DNA from 2 places in the Virgibacillus siamensis genome. Region 2 is predicted to be linked to the other one. Evidence: riboswitches for the same ligand, from Rfam matches in the RefSeq annotation. Region 2 holds a riboswitch; the other holds the start of a gene.
What was found. Region 2 has a riboswitch for FMN ahead of ribD (bifunctional diaminohydroxyphosphoribosylaminopyrimidine deaminase/5-amino-6-(5-phosphoribosylamino)uracil reductase RibD). Riboswitches for the same ligand answer to the same signal wherever they lie in the genome.

Region 1 (11,629 bases), on a different contig from region 2:
TACATTCACGAGCCTCTTCAGCATGACCGTTACAACAGAGGCTATGGTAACATGCTTCGTCATAATCGCTTCATGTACCTTTCTTTCATCGAATGTCTCCATCAAATAGGCCGGAATTCCATAAATCACACTTCGCAAAAAGATGGACAAGCCGCCAACATGAAAAATTGGCAGGACAGCGAGCCATTTATCTTCACTGTTCAGACCAAAATTAAGCATGGAACCAACTGCACTCCACCAATGATTTCCATAAGTATGCATAACGCCTTTCGGAAAACCGGTTGTACCGGATGTATAAATGATTGTAAATAAATCATCCAATTTTAATTCATTGCGGAGCGTGATCTCCGTTTCATCCAGTTTCTTTATTTCGGAAAATGAATATACAGGAACATCCAAGGTTGGTCCCTGTTCTTTGACAAGTACCGTTTCAACGCCTGCATCTTGAATCTGATAGTTTAATTCTCTGGCAGTAAGACGCATATTCAACATCACAGCAACCGCCCCAAGATAGCTGATTGCGTGAATGGCAATGACCATGTCAACGTGATTAGCTGAGAGTATGCCTACACGTGAATCAGCTGTAACACCAACACTTGCAATTTTTCTGGCAAAATGCTGACTTCTGTTTTTCAGCTCCCGGAATGAAATCAGCGATCCATCTTCACATTCAATCGCAGTTTTCCCGGGGGAAAGCTCTGCCTGCTTTGTCAGCCAATGCGGAATTGTTTCAGACATTTATAAAAAACCTCCTGTATAAAGAAAAGCCTTTGCCAAATAAGCAAAGGCCGTTCACTCGTATTAACACGCAGTCATCACGGAAAACGCGGGAACTTTTTCCAATCCGGTTTTCTTTTTTCTTTAAATGCATCTCTGCCTTCTTTTGCTTCATCGGTCGTATAATACAACAATGTAGCGTCTCCACCCATTTGCTGCAGTCCGGCCCATCCATCAACATCCGCGTTAATTGATCCTTTCAGGAAGCGCAAGGCTGTTGGAGATTTCTCCAGCATTTCACTACACCATTGTAATGTTTCTTCTTCCAGTTGTTCCAATGGCACAACTTTATTGACCATGCCCATTTCATATGCTTCTTCAGCATTATATTGACGGCATAGATACCAGATTTCACGGGCACGTTTATGACCAACCATTCGTGCAAGCAGTCCGGCACCATACCCCGCATCAAAGCTGCCAACCTTTGGACCGGTTTGACCGAAGATGGCATTGTCGGCTGCAATCGTCAGGTCACAAACAACATGCAGCACGTGACCGCCGCCAATTGCATACCCGGATACCATTGCTATCACAGGTTTTGGAATTGTTCTGATCAAACGCTGCAAATCAAGAACATTCAGGCGTGGAACCTGGTCACTGCCAACATATCCACCATGTCCGCGAACAGTCTGGTCCCCGCCGGAACAAAATGCTTTGTCCCCTGCACCTGCAAGAATAACGACACCGATGGATGAATCATCACGGGCATCCGAAAATGCATCAATCATCTCATTCACCGTAAGCGGAGTAAATGCATTATGAACACGGGGGCGGTTCATCGTTATCTTCGCAACACCATCATATTTTTCATAAATAATTTCTTCATATTTCTTTGCTTCTTCCCATTGTACAGTCATTCTTTTCCTCCTTTAACATACTCATATGTAGCCATTAACTAATGGACTGTAAGAACTCAATTACTATTTTACCAAAAAACTGCGGTTGTTCCACGTGAATTGCATGTCCTGCTTTTTCAACAACCATCAAATCCGCTTCCGGCATGTGATTTACCATGATTTTATTGATTCCGACAAACTTATTATCATATGCTCCCGCAATCAATAAAACCGGAAGTTTCAGTTCTTCCAGCCTGTCCCACCATGATGGCTGGATTCCTGTCCCCATCGAGCGGAGTGACATCGCCAATCCTGCAGCTGACTGGGATAGCCGTTCATCCCGGATCGATTGCCGAATCATTTCCGGCAGCTTTTTTTGGGTTTGAAACAAGGGAATATTTTCCCAAAAATCAACAAATGCAACAATACCATCCCGCTCCAACCGTTTTGCAAGCTGTTCGTCGCGGTTCACACGGGCAGTTCGTTCTTTCTCGTCATTAAGTCCGGGAGAGGTACTCTCCAGTGTCATGGAGGAAACCTTTTCCGGATGAAGCATTGCAAATGACAAAGCAGTTCGGCCGCCCATTGAATAACCAAGTATATGTACCTGGTGCAGACCAAGCTCAGCGAACAAGCCGGCAAGATCGGCACAGCATGCTTCCATCGTCACAGACCTTTCGGAAACCGTTTTTCCATGTCCCGGCAAATCAATGACTAACAGTTTGAATTCATGTTTCCATTCACTGACAAATCTTGACCATGTTCCGGAATCTCCCGTAAATCCATGTAAAAGAACGACCGGCTTTCCTTCACCTTCTATTTCATACCAATAGGATGTGCCATTTCTTGTAAAATACACTGAATCATTCCTTTACATTGAGCAAATCATTTGTAATGGCATCCCATTTTTCACGGTGCCATTGCATGTTTCCCGTACGATCTGTCTTCACTTCAATTACTGAAAGTCCATTGTATTGATAGCTGTCATCGAGCGCGTTTTTTAATTCACCAATTGTACGGACATTTACGTAATTCCCGCCGTACATGTTAACAAGATGACTGAAATCAACATTCATCGGCGTCCCGAACAATGCTTCAAAATGTTGCTTGTGATTGTTTTGCGGTAGGAATGAAAAGATTCCCCCGCCATCATTATTGATTAATAAAATCGTAATGTTTAAATGGTATTGCTTTGCTGCCAACAGCCCATTCGAATCGTGAAAAAAGGATAAATCACCAAGTAATAAAACGGTCGGCCCACTGGAGGCAGCTGCACCCAACCCGCTTGATACCATTCCATCAATCCCATTCGCGCCACGATTTCCCATGATATGAACAGATTTTGAAGTAGTTTCAAAAAAGGTATCGACATCACGAATGGCCATACTGTTCCCAACATACAGATTTCCGCCATCCGGTATCGTTTCTGCCATAATGCGGACAGTACTTCCTTCAGTCAAGTCATCTTCCTGTTTCAGAAGATAGCACTTAGCGGTGTCATTCATAGACTGCCACTTTCTTAGCCATTCCCCATCGGACATATTCGTTTTTTCCGCGAGCCGGTTGCACAATTCAGCAGGATCCGCATAAATAAATGCTGATCTGTTTCCAGCAGGTTCACGGTAACCTTCTTCTTGTTCCACAATAAATTGCGGCACTTCACCATGTTCCTTCACAAAAAACAGATAAGGCTTAGAAACCGGCATCGCACCAAACCGGATAATATAATCCGGTTTTAATTTGTTACGGATTGTCTCATTCCGCAATATGGCATCATAACCTTCAATGATAACATCTTTAGCATGGTTTCCCGCGCGAAGCTGTGAAAGAGGATCCGCTAAAATCGGCAATTTCCAGGCAGTTGCAAATCTTACTGCAGCTTCCGCAAATGCTCTATCTGTCTGTGGACCGCAAACAATCAATCCTTTTGACAGCCGGCTGATCTGTCCCGACAGCTGCTCGACCTGTTCATCGCTTAATTGTCTGGAACCTGCATACATAGGATAGTATGCGTGTTCCGGCGAATCTCCCCACAAATTTTCCAGGGTGAAATCCGGAACTAATGGTTCGCGGAGTGGAAAATTTAAATGTACTGGACCGGCATTTCCCGCATTCGCTGTATATACTGCACGAGATGCTTTGCTGCGGACGTAATGAAGCATGGCATCACCTGCTTCCGGCAGTGCCATTTCATGAAACCATTTTGCATAATCACCGAACAGTTTCAGCTGACCAATTGATTGTGGCGCCCCGACATCTCTTAATTCATGCGGTCGATCAGATGTCAGTACGACAAGCGGTACCCTACTGTAATATGCTTCAACGATTGCTGGAAAATAATTAGCTGCAGCTGTTCCGGATGTACAAACAATCGCTACCGGACGTTTTTTCTTTTTCGCCATTCCCAACGCAAAAAAGGCAGCTGAGCGTTCATCGAGAATCACCCATTGTGACATTTCCGGATGTTCACTTAGTGTCATTGCAAGCGGTGTGGAACGTGATCCTGGTGAAATAACAACATCCGTCAGTCCGCTCTTGACAAGTTCATCTGTAAAATTGGCGATATATCGTGATAGTTTTTCGGTATGATTCATCGTTAGCCTCCTAAAACGGACAACATTGGTGTAAATTTGATTGCAGTTTCTTCATATTCAGCCATTGGATCCGAATCTTTTACGACACCACAGCCGGCAAACAGGGACACCTCATCACCCTGGATTAGCCCTGAACGAATAGCGACTGCAAATTCACCATTTCCATTGCTGTCAAGCCAACCGATTGGTGCTCCATACCAGCCTCTGTCCAGCTGTTCATGTTCCCGGATAAATTCAATTGACTCCTTGCGAGGCACCCCGCCTAATGCTGGTGTCGGATGCAGCTTTCCAATAATATCAAAAATACTGTATCCAGCACTTAATTTTGCTGTGACTGGAGTAAACAAGTGCTGTAAGTTTTTTAATGGATAAATAACCGGCGCATCCGGTATCTTAATGTCTGTGCAATAATGTTCCATTGCATGCTTAATCATACTGACAACAAACTCATGTTCGCTTCGGTTTTTCTCATCGTCAAGCAAATTTTTAGCAATCTGATTGTCTTCAGAAGAGGTTTCCCCGCGCGGAGCTGTTCCTGCCAGGCAAGTTGACAAAACGTGACTCCCCTCCACCTTGGCAAGTCTTTCGGGTGTAGCTCCAACAAAACAGTCCCCATCCTGTTCAAAAGCAAAAATATAACTGTTTGACTGTGTATAGATGAGGTTATCCAGCACAGCGGAAATGCCTGCCGAATGTTTCAATTTCACACGCAATTCTCTTGCAAGGACAATTTTATCCGCATCTCCCTGGTTAATCGTCTCAGTTGCCAGTTTGACGGTATCCATCCAATCCCGCGGCGCAATTTCCTCCTGCCATTCAATTACCGGTTCATCCGGGAATGAAGATTCACACGGATTTAGTAATAATGATTCATGTTGTTTAATTGAATCAGCCAATTTTCCGGGATTTGACCTTTCATCAGCCTGTACATTTACCGTTAAAAAATAACCCGATTCATTTACTGTTAACATATATTCGGGAACAGTAAACAAACTATGACCGAATTTTTCCCACAAACGTGATTTACGGATGTCGGGGTCAAACGACATACCGCCCAATGAAAGCAAACCAGTTCCAGGCACCTGGAAAGGATTATCAATAATTGCATCCTGCAACAAGCTTTCCCACAATTTTTCCGTCTGCTGGAATCGATTCGCTTCCGCGCTGATTGTATAGGACTTGCCAACGCCAACAATATAAAACTGGTCAGCAGTACTGGACCAAAATGTACGATCCTTTGTGAGCTGTTTGGCATTCTCAAAAAAGTGAAGCGGCTCAACAGCATTTATTTTTCGTGTAATGCTGATAAGTTTCGTACGGTTACTGTCTATTTTATGAATTGCCTCGGCAAGCTTGCTCTCAAGCAATTCCTCTTTTATTTCAATCATTTCATGAACCTCCGTAACATAACACTAAAAAAGTACCATATCTATTTTATTCTCTTTCGACTCGATTCTCAAGAAATCTCTTCTTTTATGTCGTCTTTGTGACATTTTAAATTGACACCCCATGCTAAATTGCCTAAAATTAATATGATATACAATGAAGGAGAGAACATCTGTGAGTACAGCAAATCATACATCAATAAAACAAGCATTAAATGAAAAAAGCGGATTTCAAATTTGGTGGCGCCTGCTCCGGCCGCATACATTAACGGCTTCATTTGTCCCGGTCTTCATCGGAACCATGTTCGCTACCCTGGAGCACACGCTTCATATCGGATTATTTATTGCCATGCTCGTTGCATCCATGCTCATTCAGGCTGCAACAAATATGTTCAATGAATATTACGATTTCAAACGCGGTCTCGATAATGACCAGTCAGTTGGCATTGGCGGGACAATTGTGCGGGATGGTGTCAAACCGAAAACGGTATTGAACCTGGCACTTATTTTCTTTGGTATTTCCATTCTGCTTGGTATTTATATTTGCATTTCATCGAGCTGGTGGATTGCCGTAATCGGCTCCGTATGCATGTTGTTTGGTTACTTGTATACCGGCGGGCCGCTTCCCATTGCCTACACGCCATTGGGAGAAATTTTTTCCGGCTTTTTAATGGGAACAGTCATCATCTGCATCAGCTATTACATTCAGGCAATGGAATTTTCTGCTTCGGTCATTTGGGTATCCTTGCCGATTGCCATCTTCATTGGCGGCATCATGATGTCCAATAACATCCGCGACCTTGACGGAGATAAAGAAAACGGCCGTAAGACACTAGCAATCCTGCTTGGCAGAAAAAAAGCAATCGTCTTTTTGGCAATAATGTTTACACTCTCATTTGTATTAACAGCTGTTTATATTTTTACGGGACTGCTTCCATTATGGTCCATTATTTCCTTTATAAGTGTTATTCTCGCAATTGACGTCATCAAGAAATTCCGCGGCAAAACGAAACCGCTGGAAATGCTTCCTGCCATGGTTGCAACCGGTAAAACCAATACAATTTACGGACTTCTTTTAGGAATATCATTATTGATCAGCAATTTCGGTTAAGGGGGACTAACGATTGAATGTATCCAATACGCTAATCGAAACACTTGGAATTGAAACAGTAAAAATGGAAAAAGATGAAGTCATTATGACCATGCCTGTCGATCACCGGACACATCAACCAGTCGGATACCTGCATGGAGGCGCAAGTGTAGCACTAGCCGAAACTGCTGCCAGCATGGGCTCCATGTTAAATGTGGATTTGGAAAAATATCTTGTATTCGGGATTGAAATTAACGCAAATCATATTAAAAGCAAACGTGATGGCGTCGTTACCGCAACAGCAACTCCAACACACATTGGTAAAACAACGATGGTATGGGAAATAAAAATCACGGACGAAGCGGACCGCCTTATTTGCATATCACGGTGCACTGTAGGAGTCGTCCCGAAAAAATAATCGCTTTTATTACGCCGCCTGGGTGATCAGGCGGTTTTATTTTGAGGTTGCCGACACTTGTTATTTTTCCCGTATTCCCCGCAGTTCTAACGATATTTCTTTTCTTATTACAATAAACTTCACTGAAAAAACATCTTTTTACATCCAAAAAAGCGCCTCCGAATATGGAGGCGCTCCTTTATATTTATGCTGCAAGATTCGATTGTTTTTGCTCAATCCATGTTCTCATCTTCAGAAATAGCGGTACAAACAGCATGCCTACAATGATGCCTTTAATCACGTTAAATGGCAGTACACCAAGCGAAACGGCAGCCCATTTAGCACCGCTGCTCATATCTTCCCACCCCATAAACCAGGCATATGCCGGAAGAATAATGAGATAGTTGAGAACGCTCATGCCAATCGCCATAATAATCGTTCCAGAGGCAAGCCCGGAAATGATGCTTTTAACACCTTTGTATTTATGATACAGTACAGCAACCGGTACAATAAACATTACTCCTGCCAAGAAGTTTGCTGTGACACCAATTGGATCGCCTGCACCTGATACAATCAGATAAAGAATATTTTTAATAGCTTCTACAAGCACTCCTGCCATTGGTGAAAAAATTAATGCAGCGATTAATGCCGGTACCTCACTAAAATCAATCTTCAAATACGGCGGCAGAAACGGTAACGGGAAATTCAGGAAAAATAATAGCAATGATATCGTTCCGAGTAACGCCAAAATAATAAGCCTTAACAATTTTGATGACTGCACACCTGCAGTTTTCATCATCAATCTCCTCCCTCATCTGCTATCGATTCACATCTGTCCGTTTTTGATGAAGGATAAGCTTTATTTCCCGTCCTACACAAAAATCCCTAAAGCCTAATCGGGGCCTTAGGGATTTATTCACAGGAAAACAGAGGCGCATAAGCACCAAGTTCAGCTCGCATCTTCTCCCATCCAGACTGTAACTGTCGGTCCCGGATTTTCACCAGGTCAGCCGCTTGTCAATACGCCTTAGCGGGTCACGGACTTAGAACACAAATGGCTCATTACCGTCGGTCGGGAATTGCACCCTGCCCCGAAGATGGAATCGATATGTTGTTTGAGATTATTATACTATCATTTTATGTATTTGCAAAGTATTGTGCTTAAAATAATAATAACCTGGATTTCGTTGAAAATCGAGGTATTATTCCATACAACTATTTGTTTATGAATCAACCTTCAACTGTTGCTATCAACCGTCGGAGGTGCGTAATCAACGTTCAACTGTCTTTATCAACCATCGGATGCGCGAAATCAACCCTCCCGCATGTTTTATCAACGTTCCTAAACAGAAAATCAACCCTGCGATCCAAATATCAACCTTCAATCATTGCTATCAACCTCCAAGGGGCGTAATCAACCTTCAACTGTTTTTATCAACCATCAGAAGCGCAAAATCAACCCTGCAATCCAAATATCAACCTTCCAACTCGAATTTCCACATGCACCACACCCCCGATTACCTCAAAAAAAGAGAGCGCTGTTTAGCGCCCTCCTTGTCAAGGTCAGCTGTTACTCGCCGTCTACGTTGATAAACAACTTGCCATCGGTCGTTTGACGTGTTTCATTACCGAAGTCATCGACGACTTTCACTTCGATAACAGCGCCCTCAGCAACGACATTGCTTGGAGCTGTCCAATACCCGACATAATGTCCGTCTTCCATTTCCATCATTGGAAGCTCTGTCGCATTGGATACGCGTGCACGAGCATTTGTCAATGGCATATGGATAAAGAATGTTGCTTCCTGTCCGGGCTCACTGTCAAATTCAATCCGTACACTTTCACCAGCATTGAGATGCTTATCCTCAGTTGGTGTCAGACTGTTGATTGTCGGTGCTACAAAATCAACATCTATCGTAACCGTTTTTGTAGTTGTGTTGCCGGCCAAATCTTTGGAGGCAACTTCAATTTCATTTTCTCCGTTGTCCAGCAAGATACGTTTTGAATACGATCCGTCATCAGCAACATCTGCTGTACGTCCATTAACTTTTACAAAGTCAAGGTTCGCATCAGAAATTGTACCTTCCACTGTAACGGTTTCACGATTTGTTTTATCTCCATCTTGCGGACTGTCAATAGATAATTCAGGCTTCATTGTATCAAGTGTGACTGTGATTGCTCCGGATTCTCCCGTCACTGCCCCATCCAATTTTGATACTGCCTTGAACTCATTTGCCCCTTCATCAAGTTCCACATCGATGGAGAATTTACCATTGTCTCCAATTTCGGCTGTTCCTGCTTCCTCACCATTATTCATAAGCTGAATAGTAGTTGTTGGTGAAGCAGTACCTTCAATCGTAACGTTTGTGTCATTGGTAATCAAACCAGCATCCGGGGATGTAATTTCCGGTTTGTTTACCTCATAACTTACACGTGCACGTATCATATAGTTACCTTCATTTGCAGGTGATTGTGACCATGTTCCGCCTACATATTGGTAACTGCGTTCTGCATTTGTACTGCTCTCATCAGTTGCCAGACCAGGTGCATTTGGATTCGGATCCTTTTGAATATAAACCATATAGAAATCGCCGTTTACGATAATATTGTGTTCGCGTAAATCAACGACAGTCCATTCATCCAAATTCCGCACTGCTTCTGCATCCACAGGACCTGCGATTTTTTCACCAGGTGTGCCATCTGGTCCGGAAGCATCCCATACTTCTACGGCAAAGTCAGTACCGCCTGGTGTCGGCCAGTCTGTGCCGTGGAACTGGAATACACCTTCTGTGACAACAGCTGATTCTTTTCCTTCAGGCAGTGACATTTTTACTGCCCAGCCATTACCGGCATCATAGAATGCGCGGGCATTCTCGGCTGTTCCATCATCATAGCCGATTTCACCGCCGGGATACGTGTAGAATGGCTCAAGTTCAATATCAAGCTGTTTGTCTTCAGTCAGATTCACTTCAACTTCCTTGCCATAGTAATCCCTGGCCATAACTTTTACAGTGTATGTTCCTTCATACCCTGTTATGGAAAAGTTTCCATTTTCATCAGAAGTGACAGGTTCAACATTCGCATCTTCCACGAGCATGATGGTTGCACCTTCAATTGTTTCACCTGTCTGCTCATCCGTTATGGTACCACTGATAGTAGCTTGCGGAAGTTCTTCAAGCGTGAAATCAGCCTGTGCCGTGCTATCAGCTTCAAGTTCAACTGTCTGTTCTCCGGATGCATACCCATACGATTCAGCTTTCAGTGTATATGTTCCCGCAGCATGGCTCAAGGAATAGTTACCAGTTGCAGGATCAGTCGTTACAGAACGTCCTGATTCCAAAACACTGACCTGTGCAGTCATCGGCAGCAAGTTCGGGTTAACTGCATCTTCTGTAACAGGAGCCTTTTCTTCTTTTGGCATTTTCGGACGTATTTTGTCCGGATTAACTTTTTCCTTCAAACCAGCTTTTGGATTGGCTTTTACAACACCCAATCCATTTCCATGGAATAAACGATTGTGATGCCCGTTATTTCCTTTTTCCTTTCCAATGGAAGCTTTGCTGCTTTGTGATGTATCAGATAATGCTACATCATCAATATACCAGCCTGGATCGGAAACACTATAGTCAGAAGTCAGGTTAAATCCGATATATACCCGCTGACCGCCGTATTCAGACAGGTCAACTTCCGCTGGAACCCAACCATCTGAATCACCCTCGATTTCCATCAACTGTGTCCATTCCTCACGATCGGTGGAAATGAATACATGACCGAAATCATAGGCATTTCCGGAATCATATTTTTCCAGGTTATACCACTGGTTGAACTGTAAATATGCGTTGCCTTCCGGTAAATCAATTGGGGGCATGACAAGTGTCGCATTCATTTCATCGTCATATTCACCATCAAGATTTGTTGCATATACATTTTCACCGGATGCAGCACTTTCAGGACCCGATGCCGGCACTCCCCATTCCCAGCTGTTATTGTCGCCGAATGATGTCCAGCCGGCAGGAGTTGATTCGAAATCCTCCGCGTAACCGGTGGAGATACCTTGTTTCACATCAACAGTATACGCTTCACTTACGACTTCATTGTCGCCAAAGTCGTTCACAATCCATTTATATGTTAGTGTACCTGTCACGATCTGTTCACCAGGAATAGTGGCTGCATAATCGCCATCCTTGAAATCGCCGGCAGTACGTCCTGCTTCAACAGATTGCCAGTCACCGTTTGAATCAAGGTAGCTCAATTCAACTGATTTTACACTGATATTGTCTGTTACATGTACATTTAAATGAAGGTCCATACCCTCGTAAGTTTGACTTGGGGCGTTATGTTCAAACGCAGGTGCCTCACTATCTTCACCTGGTTTTGTTACTGTCCCTTCAATTGTACCGATTCCGTTCTGCAGCGCCATTACCGCATCATACGCATTAACCAATCCATAGCCATATCCATTATTCGGCGTTTCAGGATATGTTTCATCAGTTAATGGAATTGCAGTATCCATCATCAACTGCTCCATCTCATCCGCAGACAAGCTGCTG
Region 2 (11,629 bases):
GTTGGATTCGTCCTGCCATCATGTTCAGCAGAGTTGTTTTCCCGGAACCGTTCGGCCCGATGATACCAAGGCGGTCACCAGGCACAATCAGAAAATCAAAATCATGAAGCAATGTTTTTCCCGCAAATGTTTTCTGGATTCCCTGTAATTCCATTACCTTTTTCCCAAGTCGTGTTGACCCTGCCTGGAATGCTACATTCTGCTGCTTTGTATCGAATTTCTTCTCCTGTAAAGCATGCACCCGCTCAACGTGGGCCTTCTGTTTGGTGGAACGGGCCCTTGCCCCGCGCTTCAGCCAGGCGAGTTCCCGTTTCAATGTATTTTGATGTTTCTGTTCATTCTGCGCTTCCAGTTCCTCGCGTTCAGCCTTCTTCTCCAGGAATAACTCGTAGTTGCCTTCATAGACATAAAAATTGCCTTTATCCAATTCAAAAATATGATTGGTCACCCGGTTTAAAAAATAACGATCGTGTGTTACAAGCAGCAAGGCCCCTTGAAATGTTGCCAGGAAGTTCTCGAGCCATTCCACTGTTTCATTATCCAGGTGGTTAGTCGGCTCGTCGAGAATCAAGAGATCTGCCGGCTGAATCAGTGCTTTGGCAATCGCAACCCGCTTTTTCTGTCCGCCGGAAAGTTCCGCTGTATTTTTATTAAAATCGGTAATGCCAAGCTTTGTAAGAATTGTTTTAGCTGCAGCGTTTGCCTCCCATGCTTCATGCTGATCCATCTGTTGCTGCATATTCAGAAGATGTTCCTGTGCCTGTTCATCATTGGATTCATCTTGCAGCCGATGCAATGCCTGTTCATAGTTACGCATAACCTTCATAATGGTTGCATCGCCATAATAAATCTGTTCGATGACCGTTTTGTCTGAATCCAGATCCGGATCCTGAGCCAAATATTCAATCCGGTAATCTTTGGGATGATTCATCGTGCCGCTCTCCGCCGGGTCAATTCCGGCCAGCACCTTCAAAAATGAGGATTTCCCCGTGCCATTTACACCAATAAGTCCGATTCGATCCTGTTTTTTAATGGTACATGTTACATCTTGAAACAAAACTTTTTCCCCGTAGGATTTATATAAATTCTCTATTGTGAGCATATAATTTCCTTCCTATTTCCGCTGTCTGAGATATTGCTTTACAAAAAGAACAATCAAAAATAACAACCATGATGTCACACCATAGTAGATATACGTGCTAAGCTGGTCCATCTTTGAAAAAAAGATCGTCATCCCAAGCCAAATAACGCCTATAGCCAGAATCTGATATCCGAAAAACTTCATAAGCCTTGCCCCCAAATCTTCCTGTTCCTTCTGTTACAAGTTTATCTTAAAGGGCTTCGTTTTTCCATCAAAAAAAGACCGGGGACAGTTTATCAATCTACCGCCCCTCGGTCTTTTTACCATTCCAGCTGTTTGGCAACATTCGCAGTTTCAATCGCAGCAACAGCTGCCTCTGCCCCTTTGTTGCCTGCTTTAGTACCTGCACGTTCAATAGCCTGTTCAATCGTTTCAGTCGTTAAAATACCGAAAATAACTGGTTTACCTGATTGAAGGGATGCATTGGATACACCCTTTGCCGCTTCATTACACACATAATCATAATGTGATGTCGACCCGCGGATTACGGTGCCCAAAGCAACAACTGCATCATAACCGCCGGAAGTTGCCATTTTTTGGGCAATCAATGGAATTTCAAATGCGCCGGGAACCCAGGCAACATCAATGTTTTCTTCATCCACCCCGTGCCGTTTTAAAGTGTCTGTGGCACCACCAAGTAATTTACTCGTAATAAATTCATTAAACCGCGCTACTACAATGCCTATTCTCATATCTGTCCCAACCAGATTTCCTTCAAACGTTTTTCCCATTTTGCTTCATCTCCTTTTATCACTGATGAAAGTTCAATAAGTGTCCCATTTTATCGAGCTTGGTGTGCATATATTTTTCATTTTCTTTTCGTGTAGCAGTTTGAATTGGGATACGCGAACCGATATCAATTCCATACGATGCAAGTCCTGTCACTTTTTTCGGATTGTTGGTCAGCAAGTCTACTTTTTTAATACCCAAATCTGTTAATATTTGTGCGCTCAAATTGTATTCGCGCAGATCAGGTGCAAATCCAAGCTGCTCATTCGCTTCGACAGTATCCATACCGGCATCCTGCAGCTGATATGCCCGAAGCTTATTAAGTAAACCAATACCACGGCCTTCCTGACGCATGTAAACCAACACACCTGCACCCGCTTCATCTATCTTTTGCAGTGCCGCATGCAGCTGAGGACCACAATCACACCGGTAGGACCCAAACACATCACCAGTCAGACATTCCGAATGAATTCGTGTCAGAACTGCATCCGCTGCATCAACGTCCCCTTTCACCAATGCAATATGTTCCTTATCATCCAAATCGTTGGTGTAACCATAGACTTTAAATGTACCAAACTCGGTTGGCAGCGTTGTTTCAACTACACGACTGACATGAATTTCGTGTTGTTTGCGATGTGCTGCCAAGTCAGCAATCGAAATCAGTTTCAAATCGAATGTTTTTGCCATCGCTTCTAAATCCGGAACCCGTGCCATTGTTCCATCTTCCTTAATGATTTCACAAATCACCCCTGCCGGAAATGCACCGCTTAACATGGCCAGATCAACCGATGCTTCTGTGTGACCGGAGCGCGTCAGTACTCCGCCGTCTTTGGCAATAAGCGGAAACACATGACCCGGCTGTTTAAAATCAATTTCCTTTGCTTCAGGATCCAGCAATGCCTGAATGGTCCTGGAACGTTCATCTGCACTAATTCCAGTTTTCGTATCCTTATGATCGATACTTACGGTAAATGCTGTACCAAACGGATCTGTACTGCGGCTGGTCATCAATGGAAGATTCAGCTTTTCCGCCAGCCGCTCCGTTATCGACGTACAGACAAGACCTTTTCCATGGGTGATCATAAAATTGATAACATCCGGTGTTGCCTGCTCAGCAAGTGCAACCAAATCTCCTTCATTTTCCCTGTCCTCATCATCGACCACGATGACCGGTTTTCCTGCCTTTAAATCCTTAACTGCCTCTTCTATCGTATCAAACATTGTCCCACTTCCTTCACATGAATCCGTTATTTTTCAAAAACGCCTGGTTAATACCTTCTTTTTGGCCGATACTTTGATTTTGAATCATATTATGAACATGCTTGGCGAGCATATCACACTCAATATTTACAACATCCCCATCTTTTTTATCACCCAGAATCGTTTCCGACACTGTATGCGGAATCAGTGAGATGGTAAATACATTCGGCATCACATCGAAAATGGTTAAACTGACGCCATCAACAGCTACCGAACCTTTTAACATAAAGTATTTAACCAGTTCTTCCGGAATTTCAATATCGTAATAAATAGCATTTTCATTTGCTTCTTTTCGTATAATTTTGCCTTTTCCATCAACATGTCCGGACACAAAGTGCCCACCAAACCGGCCATTCGCAGGCATCGACCTTTCCAAGTTCACGCTGGAACCCGCTGTTAAGGAGTCCAGTGAGGTGGCTTTAATTGTTTCCGGCATCACATCAACTTGAAAATCAGCTGCAGAAAATTTCGTGACGGTCAGGCAGATTCCGTTGACAGCGATACTGTCGCCGAGACGAACATCTTCCACAACTTTTTCCGAACCAATTGTCATTTCAACTGATTGTTCAGATACACGCTTCATTTTTTTTACAATACCTTTTTCTTCAATGATTCCTGTAAACATGTCAATCGTCCTTTCGTGGTTCCGCAACAATTCTAATATCATTGCCAATCATCTCAACATGCCGGATTACCATTTCAAGGGTATCTTTCATATACGAAAAACCATTTCCGGCAAACGATGTCGGGGCAGCTTGACCGCCGATTAGTTTCGGTGCCATGTAGGTAATCAGCTGATTAATGTATCCACTTTCCAAAAATGACCCGTTCACTGCAGCGCCGCCTTCGACAAAGAGAGACATGATACCGTGACGCCCCAAATATTGCAAAACACTTTCAACGTCCAGTTTCTCCAGCCGGACAATGGTAACACTCTCTTTTTCAGCGTACGATTTTTCTGCTACATCCGACACGACACTTTTTGTAAAAATCCATGTTTCCGCTTTACCGTCATTCAGAATTGTTGCATCCAACGGCGTTTTAAGTGATGTATCTAAAATAATTCGTATTGGGTTCTTTCTGCCATTTGGGAGCCTGGCAGTCAGACTTGGATTGTCGGTGATAACTGTGTTTACACCAACCAGAATTGCATCGTGCATATGACGATACTGGTGGACATCAAGCCTTGCTGCCTCTCCGGTTACCCATTTGCTGTCGCCAGTATGTGTTGCCGTTTTCCCATCCAAACTGACAGCAGACTTTACAGTTACGTATGGTTTTTTCGTTTGGATAAAGTGGAAAAATGCAGCGTTTACCGCATTCGCTTCTTTTTCCAGAACACCCTGTTTCACTTCAATGCCGGCCTTCCGCAGCTTCTCCAAACCCTGACCTGCAACTTTCTTATTCGGATCAGTCGCCGCAACAACCGTCCGGCTGATACCATTTTTCACAATCAAATCCGCGCAAGGCGGTGTTCTCCCATGATGACTGCACGGCTCCAGTGTGACGTAAATGGTTGCACCGCCGGATCTTTCCCCGGCCATTTGTAACGCATGTACTTCTGCATGCGCCTCACCGGCTTTCAGATGTGCACCGAAACCTAAAATCTCCCCATTCTTAACAACAACCGCACCAACAGGCGGATTGGGACTGGTCTGGCCGGAAACAGCTCGGGCAAGGTTCAAGGCTATTTGCATATAATATTCATCATCCAAATTAATTTCACTCCCTTTAACCAATTAAAAAAACCCCTGAATCAGCTTCAGAGGCCAAGGGCAGAATTTTATAAGGGTATACGCGTATGATTAAAAAGCTGGTTTGCATACAGTAAAAATACCTGCACAAACCATCCAGCAACATAAAAAATCCTTATAAATCCCTTCTCCCATCCAGACTTTAACTGTCGGTTCCGGAGTTGCACCGGATCCACCGCTTGGCATAATACCGCACGGGTCACGGACTAAAAAGCATACGCTTCATCACCGTCGATTGGGAATTTCACCCGACCCCGAAGGAACTTGCATTATAATATTGTATTTTTGTTATACCTTAATCACGATAGAATCGCAACCAATTCAGCTTATGTAGGATAAGCTGAACTAATTTTACTAGTTATGCCGAATTTTTTCAACAAATCGACAACCATTATCATATTGACAGATCTTTAATCGACTCGGCCAAGGCTAACATGAACATCGATTGGAAGATGCCTGGATTAATGGTAAATACACCTTTACAACCGCACCTTCCGAACTGCTTGCAACTTTCATTACACCTTTATGCTTTTCGATAATCTGATGACAAATCATTATTCCCAGACCTGTCCCATCATCCTTTGTTGTAAAAAACGGATTCCCTATTTTACTTAATAGATGATCCGGTATCCCATAACCCTGGTCTTCGATTCGAATTAAAAGTGTATCTGCATTATGTTTTTTTAATGAAATGAATATCGTTCCACCATTTGGCATTGCTTCGATTGCATTTTTTAGAAGATTGATAAACACCTGTTTAATTTGATTTCCATCACAATTTATGTCCGGTAAATCTGATTCAATATATTTCTCTATTTTAATGTCATTTTGTTTAGCTTGTGTCTCAATTAAAGAAATGACTTGGGCTAAAAGAACTTTCAAACCCCTTTTTACAGATTTAACCTTTTGTGGTCTTGCCAATACCAACAGTTCACTTAAGAGTTCTTCAATACGATTCAGCTCTGAGAAGATTACTTCCGAGTACTCTTTGTTGTCTGTCGGGTTACTTTGCATGAGTTGAAGAAATCCTTTAATGGCAGTTAAGGGGTTTCTAACCTCATGTGCAATCCCTGCGGCCAATTGTCCAGCAACCGTCAGTTTTTCAAATTTCAACATAAGTTCCGGTGTCTCCTCAACCAAACTGTTTAATCTTTTTTCACCCTCGCCGGACTTCTCTTCAGCAAATTTCCAATCTGTTATATCTTGAATGTGGCTAATAAAATACAGAGGTTGATCATGATCATCCCTCACTAAAGATACACTGAGCAGAGCCCAAACTTGATAGCCATCCTTATGTATAAAACGTTTTTCCATCTGGTAGGACTTTCTTATCCCTTTAAGTGCCTCGTACATGAGGGATAAATTACTTTCTATGTCATCCGGATGTGTTATGTCCTTAAATTTAATCGAAAGTAATTTTGATTCAGGATAACCCAGAATATCACATAATGACCGATTCACCTTTAACGGAGTCCCATCAGTTGCCACGATAGCCATGCCAATTGAAGCACGATCAAAAGCATGGATAAATAATGAGGGATTATCCAAATTAAAAGTTGTCTGCATATCTCACCTCTCCTTATTCGAAAGTAACCAAATGATACATATATCTTTATATGTGTCGTGTTGAGATTCCAATCATTATAAAAGATGCGAACTAGTACTTATTTCCTAATGATAGTATAAATACGCCTGTTTTTCAACTAATAGGACTGTTCGGAATATTTGATTACCTGCTCTGCCTCAGTATTTTGTGTAGTAATTCAATTAACCCCATTCTGACCCGGAAATTTGTTATTATATGTATTGCAAACTGGGCGCTTTCAAAAACAATGAGAAGATGCAAAAATCCGCTCCGGCGTGGAGCGGATTCGGAAGTGTAGGAATGTTTTTATGAAGGATTGTGCATTCAATCATGAACCTTGGTGTCCCGTCTTCCCTTCAGCAGGCTGTATCCGTAAAGCCCTAACCCGGCTAACAATACAGCAATTCCAAAGAAGATAAAAGCAAACATGTTTGTTGCAGTGTTTGGAAGTTGTTTCCCAGCAGGAAATGTGGGAACACCGGCCGCCGCATTGTCGGCCTGTAATTTAAATTGGAACTCGCTGCTCAGTCCTTGAAATTCATTGCCCAGCTCATATGGCACGTCAATTCGGACATTTAGTTTTTCAGATTCACCAACATCCAAATTCCTGGGATCAATTTTCTCAAAGTCTTTTAAATTCCCTATAAAAAGAACAGTGCCCCCTGCTTTGATCGCCACCTGCAGCTCATTATAAAGTTTCTGAGATCCATCAAGGTATTTATTTGTAAAATTATAGTTGAATGCCTGATCCCCTTTGTTCATTACTTCCAAATCTTTTATGACATAATCCCCCGGTTTGATATTGTCGATATGAAAGAACACCTTGCTGGGATGGGTTGATAGATGGATATCGGTATGATCAGCACCATCCCCACCGTCGGCCTGAACTGCTGCAGCAAAACCGATCACCAAAAATATACTTAATACCGCTAACACAACCTTTTTCATTTAACCTACCCCCCCAGCAAGATTGAACTAGTAAGGTAGAGAGGAGTGCTCTCTACCTTTGATTTTTCTTAAAAATTGCCATTGTCCGCTTGTTCGTTTGATTCAATATATCCTTCCTCATCCGAAACGTCCTGACCGTCCCACTGCCGGGCTTCAAACATAAATTCAATGCTTGCTGAATCTCCCTGGAATTTGTTTTGAACATAGGTTCCGTCATCATTTTTCGCTTGATCATCCGTAAATTCAATCGATATTTGCAAGATGTCCGGATCCCGAGGGTCCACCGGCAATCCAGTCCACTCATTCGGGTTAACCGTTGCCACATTCAAACGATTGGAGGCTGTATCTATATAATCCGGATCAACACTGCCCCATACTCTTTGACGGGCTGCATTAATTTCAGCTGCAGATGCCCCTGCGCGATTCCCTTCCATAGTGCCAGACGCCAAATAAAAGTCCCCTAAGCTGACATTTGTAACAATTTCTTTCGGAAACTCACCGTCACCGCTTCCTTCATTTCCAACCTTTGCAACTGTGACGGTAAACTCATTCAGATAATCAAGTACATCGTTGTCTCCCCAGTTGCCATCACCTTCCGTACCGGTATAATCCTGGAAGCTTACTGTTTCAATTGAAAGGAGAACATCTTTAATAGCTAAAGTTCCCTCGTTCGTCAGTTCAATATTCCGTGTCATGTGATCGCCGGGCTTCAATTTGGATATGTCAAAGTTCGTTGCTGTTCCACTTTCATTTAAAACCAGATCCAGTGTTCCTGCTGCCACACTGCCATTAACCTGTTCAACATCGTTAAAAGCTGCCCATGTCCCCACCCCTATAAGGGATATCCCAAGCGTTGCAGTAACTGCACCCGATGCCAATCGCTTTTTAATTTTCATTGTACTTTCCCCCATCCGATTTTTAAATAATTTCCTTAATCATTGCTCCGATCTTCACCAGGCATTTGTGTAGCTTCAAAACTCAGATTAACTGATGTACCTTCATCTTGGTACTTGTTTTGTATGAAGAGTCTTGAATTAGGATATCTAGTCGGATCATCTTTAAAAGTAATTTTCACTTGATAATCCATTGAATCACCGGGTTGTAAAGCTGCAACCCCTGCACCTTCAGTTGAGATTTTTTGTGATTCTGGCAAGTTAACAAGTTGATTTAAGTTGAAAGTACTTCCCATTACTTCTACTTCAAACTGCTTTAAAAAGTCCGCTTCGGTATTTACACCATTATCCGGCAGATTTTGATGAAGGGCGTCTACCCATCCTTCAGAAGCTGAACTTAATAGAACCTCATCAATTGCGAGCGTTCCATTATTCGAAAGTGTCAATGTCTTCGTGAAATGATCACCCGGCTTCAAGTTGCTAAGATCAAACAGAACATCTGTACTAGTCTCCAAATCCAATGTCCCTGCAGCAAACGAGTTACCGACTGCTTCCACATCGTTAAACGCTGCGAATGTACCTCCTGCGATGAGTGATAGACCCAATGCTCCTGCTAAGATACCTGTGCCCATTTTTTTCTTCAATTCCATTTCTGATTCCTCCTTAGTTTTTTACCCTGTTTGGGTATGTATATATATTGAACCCTACTATTAGGGAAACAATCTTAGGAAATTGGCTTTTCCTCTTCTGACAGACTTCCTGATTTTGCCTTCTCCTCCACCGCCTTAACTGCCTGACGAATGGTGATGATGGAATATCCGAGAAGAAATAATCCCGGAACAATCAACAGTACTGCTACTCCCATTGGCGACCCTGCATAGCTCAGCAGATAACCGACATACGGGATTGTAAAGCCGGTGTACTGCGCGACCACGTTATCCGGCAGTACAAGATTCATATCAGGGGCTTCATTATTATCACCTTTTGTTCGGTATTGAACTGCATCACCCTGTTGAACCACTTCGACTATCCGGTGTGTGACAAGATGATCGCTGTTCTCTTTGAATGTAATCACATCACCCTTTTGCAGATTTTCCGTCTGTTTCAGCTTTTCAACGAGGATGATGGACCCGGTTTCAAATTCGGGACTCATAGATCCCGACAAAACGGTTTTCACCTGATAACCGAACAATTGCGGTTCTCCACCTGATGCTCTTGCAGAAATAACTAGAAATGTCATGCCAACCAATACAATGATGAGAAGTGTCGAAATTGTGCTGCTGATAAATTTCATAACTTTTCGCTTTGTCATCCGCTTCACTTCTTTCTGTTCGCCTCCTTCTTGTTTTGTCATTTCGCATCACCTTCCTTTGCAGAGTCCTTTTGTTCATCTTGCTTACTGGTCTCCACTGACTGATTCTTCTTTTTTTCTGGAGTCTGTTCACTTTCCTTTTGTTCTTTTTCAGGTTTCACTGTTTCATTCACATCAGTTTTTGTATCTGGTGAATCATGCTGCTCTTCTTGTTTGTCAGTTTTTGACTTTTGACTTTCCGTTTCTTCTTTCACTTTTGGCTTTTCCGTCTTTTTCTCAGAAGCAGGTTTCTTGGATGATTCCTTTTCGGCTTTGGCCTTATCCTGTTTATCTGACGTTACAGGCTTAGTGGTCTTCGTTTTATTCTTTTCTTGTGACTCCGTTTCAGGCGTACCAAAGCATGCATCAATTTCTTCCTGTGTGATCTCTATCTTTCCGCCCCATGGTGTGCTTTTACCGGGGTGACCCGGCCGCTGATAGGCTTTAAAAACATATTTTCCAGGCTGCAGGTTATCCGTTTCAAAAACCAATTTTGCCTTCTCCCCGCTATCCAGCGCAGGAATTACTCCTTCAAAAATAATTTCGCCGGGATGCGGCTTATTCGGTCCTTTTTGACCATCTGGAGCATATTGAACCTCAAATTTCGATGGTCCAGCCATTGGCTCGCTTCCATTCTTGTTCTTTATATAGGAATAAAGTTCAAACACGCCGTTCTTACAAGAGAAACCATAGTCCCCGCTTCCTGTAAGTGATTCCAATGAACTTTTATCCCACTGTCCGTCACCAGGCGGATCCTCTATTTCCTGCTCCCAATCAACATGGATTTTTCCGGTTACTTCTTCAATATCATTGAAACTGGCATTGGTGTACGTATTAAAATAAGTACCGGCAATCAAAAGGCAACACCAGATCATAAAAATTTGTGAACCGTTAACAATGAGCTTGAAGTTATTACGGAACTTTCTTAAACGCGATTTCCGCATGAATAACCCTCCTTCCACATTTGTTCTTTTTAATGAACAATATTGGTAAAAAAATATGTTGTAAGTCACTCTTTGTTTTGTTCTTTATAATGAACTTAGGTAGAGTATATGCCAGAAGTACTATTTTGAAAAACCCCAAAAACAGCCGAATATCCAATTTACCCCCCATTTTCGTTCGCTATCAAGAAATTACTCGATTTTACTTATTATTTTGTATTTTTTAAAGAACATCCTTGTGCTCAATATAGAACAAACGTGTGCAGGATTTTTCTGCTGAATCCCGAATGGTATTACAAAGGAGTGATTTTCATGACAGTTAATATGGAACGTGAAATAACAGAACCTGTGTTATTATGTGACAAATCCGGAAATCTCAATTATGACAGTGTCGGCTGGGCCAAAAAACCGATCATCACAGCAAACCTGTCCGGTCATTTTCTGCGGAAAAAGAAATGGAACTACTGGTGTGTATTCAGCCGGGAAGCACTGTTATCTGCAACAATCAGTCATCTTGATTATGCGGCTGTATGCTTCATATATTATTTGGAATATGAGACAAAGGAATTTCATGAAAAAACGTTTATTATTCCGTTTAATAAAGATATTCAAATGCCGGAAGAGATTCTGGACTCTGTCAATGCTATGAGTAAAGATACAGGTATATTTTTTATATGGAATAACGACTATATGAATCTTAAAATTCACTGTACAGACTTTGGGGGAGCAGAATTAAAAGCGGATATTAACATCCATTATCCTGAAGACATGGAGACGTTAAACGTGATAGTTCCGTGGAGTGATAAACAATTTCAGTTCACTGCCAAACACCACTGTCTGCCCGCTGATGGATCCTTCTCAATCGGAACGAAGACATTTTCATGTAATCCTGAGACGGACTTCGGTGTTCTGGATTTTGGACGCGGGATATGGCCGCGGAAAAGTACATGGAACTGGGGCATGGCTTCCGGACGCCAAGGAAATGATGTCATTGGGTTAAACTTCGGCGGTAAATGGACCGATGGCA

Region 1: it holds a riboswitch for FMN, as region 2 does, so the genes downstream of both, B1K71_RS12960 (ECF transporter S component) here and ribD (bifunctional diaminohydroxyphosphoribosylaminopyrimidine deaminase/5-amino-6-(5-phosphoribosylamino)uracil reductase RibD) in region 2, are expected to answer to the same signal.

The regions. Positions count from the first base shown of each region.
Region 1 is NZ_FUIH01000007.1:1,810,199-1,821,827, forward strand. Features, by position in the region: gene B1K71_RS12925 (o-succinylbenzoate--CoA ligase) at 1-738, opposite strand, end outside; gene menB (1,4-dihydroxy-2-naphthoyl-CoA synthase) at 816-1,634, opposite strand; gene menH (2-succinyl-6-hydroxy-2,4-cyclohexadiene-1-carboxylate synthase) at 1,669-2,472, opposite strand; gene menD (2-succinyl-5-enolpyruvyl-6-hydroxy-3-cyclohexene-1-carboxylic-acid synthase) at 2,477-4,207, opposite strand; gene B1K71_RS12945 (isochorismate synthase) at 4,210-5,595, opposite strand; gene B1K71_RS12950 (1,4-dihydroxy-2-naphthoate polyprenyltransferase) at 5,768-6,703, shown strand; gene B1K71_RS12955 (hotdog fold thioesterase) at 6,717-7,100, shown strand; gene B1K71_RS12960 (ECF transporter S component) at 7,285-7,875, opposite strand; FMN riboswitch at 8,034-8,182, opposite strand; gene B1K71_RS12965 (S8 family peptidase) at 8,650-11,629, opposite strand, start outside.
Region 2 is NZ_FUIH01000006.1:407,971-419,599, reverse strand. Features, by position in the region: gene B1K71_RS03045 (ABC-F family ATP-binding cassette domain-containing protein) at 1-1,102, opposite strand, end outside; gene B1K71_RS19780 (hypothetical protein) at 1,115-1,285, opposite strand; gene ribH (6,7-dimethyl-8-ribityllumazine synthase) at 1,402-1,872, opposite strand; gene B1K71_RS03035 (bifunctional 3,4-dihydroxy-2-butanone-4-phosphate synthase/GTP cyclohydrolase II) at 1,892-3,091, opposite strand; gene ribE (riboflavin synthase) at 3,105-3,755, opposite strand; gene ribD (bifunctional diaminohydroxyphosphoribosylaminopyrimidine deaminase/5-amino-6-(5-phosphoribosylamino)uracil reductase RibD) at 3,757-4,845, opposite strand; FMN riboswitch at 5,004-5,150, opposite strand; gene B1K71_RS03020 (PAS domain S-box protein) at 5,314-6,450, opposite strand; gene B1K71_RS03015 (LPXTG cell wall anchor domain-containing protein) at 6,794-7,417, opposite strand; gene B1K71_RS03010 (TasA family protein) at 7,486-8,313, opposite strand; gene B1K71_RS03005 (TasA family protein) at 8,349-8,960, opposite strand; gene sipW (signal peptidase I SipW) at 9,035-9,664, opposite strand; gene tapA (amyloid fiber anchoring/assembly protein TapA) at 9,661-10,605, opposite strand; gene B1K71_RS02985 (DUF2804 domain-containing protein) at 10,915-11,629, shown strand, end outside.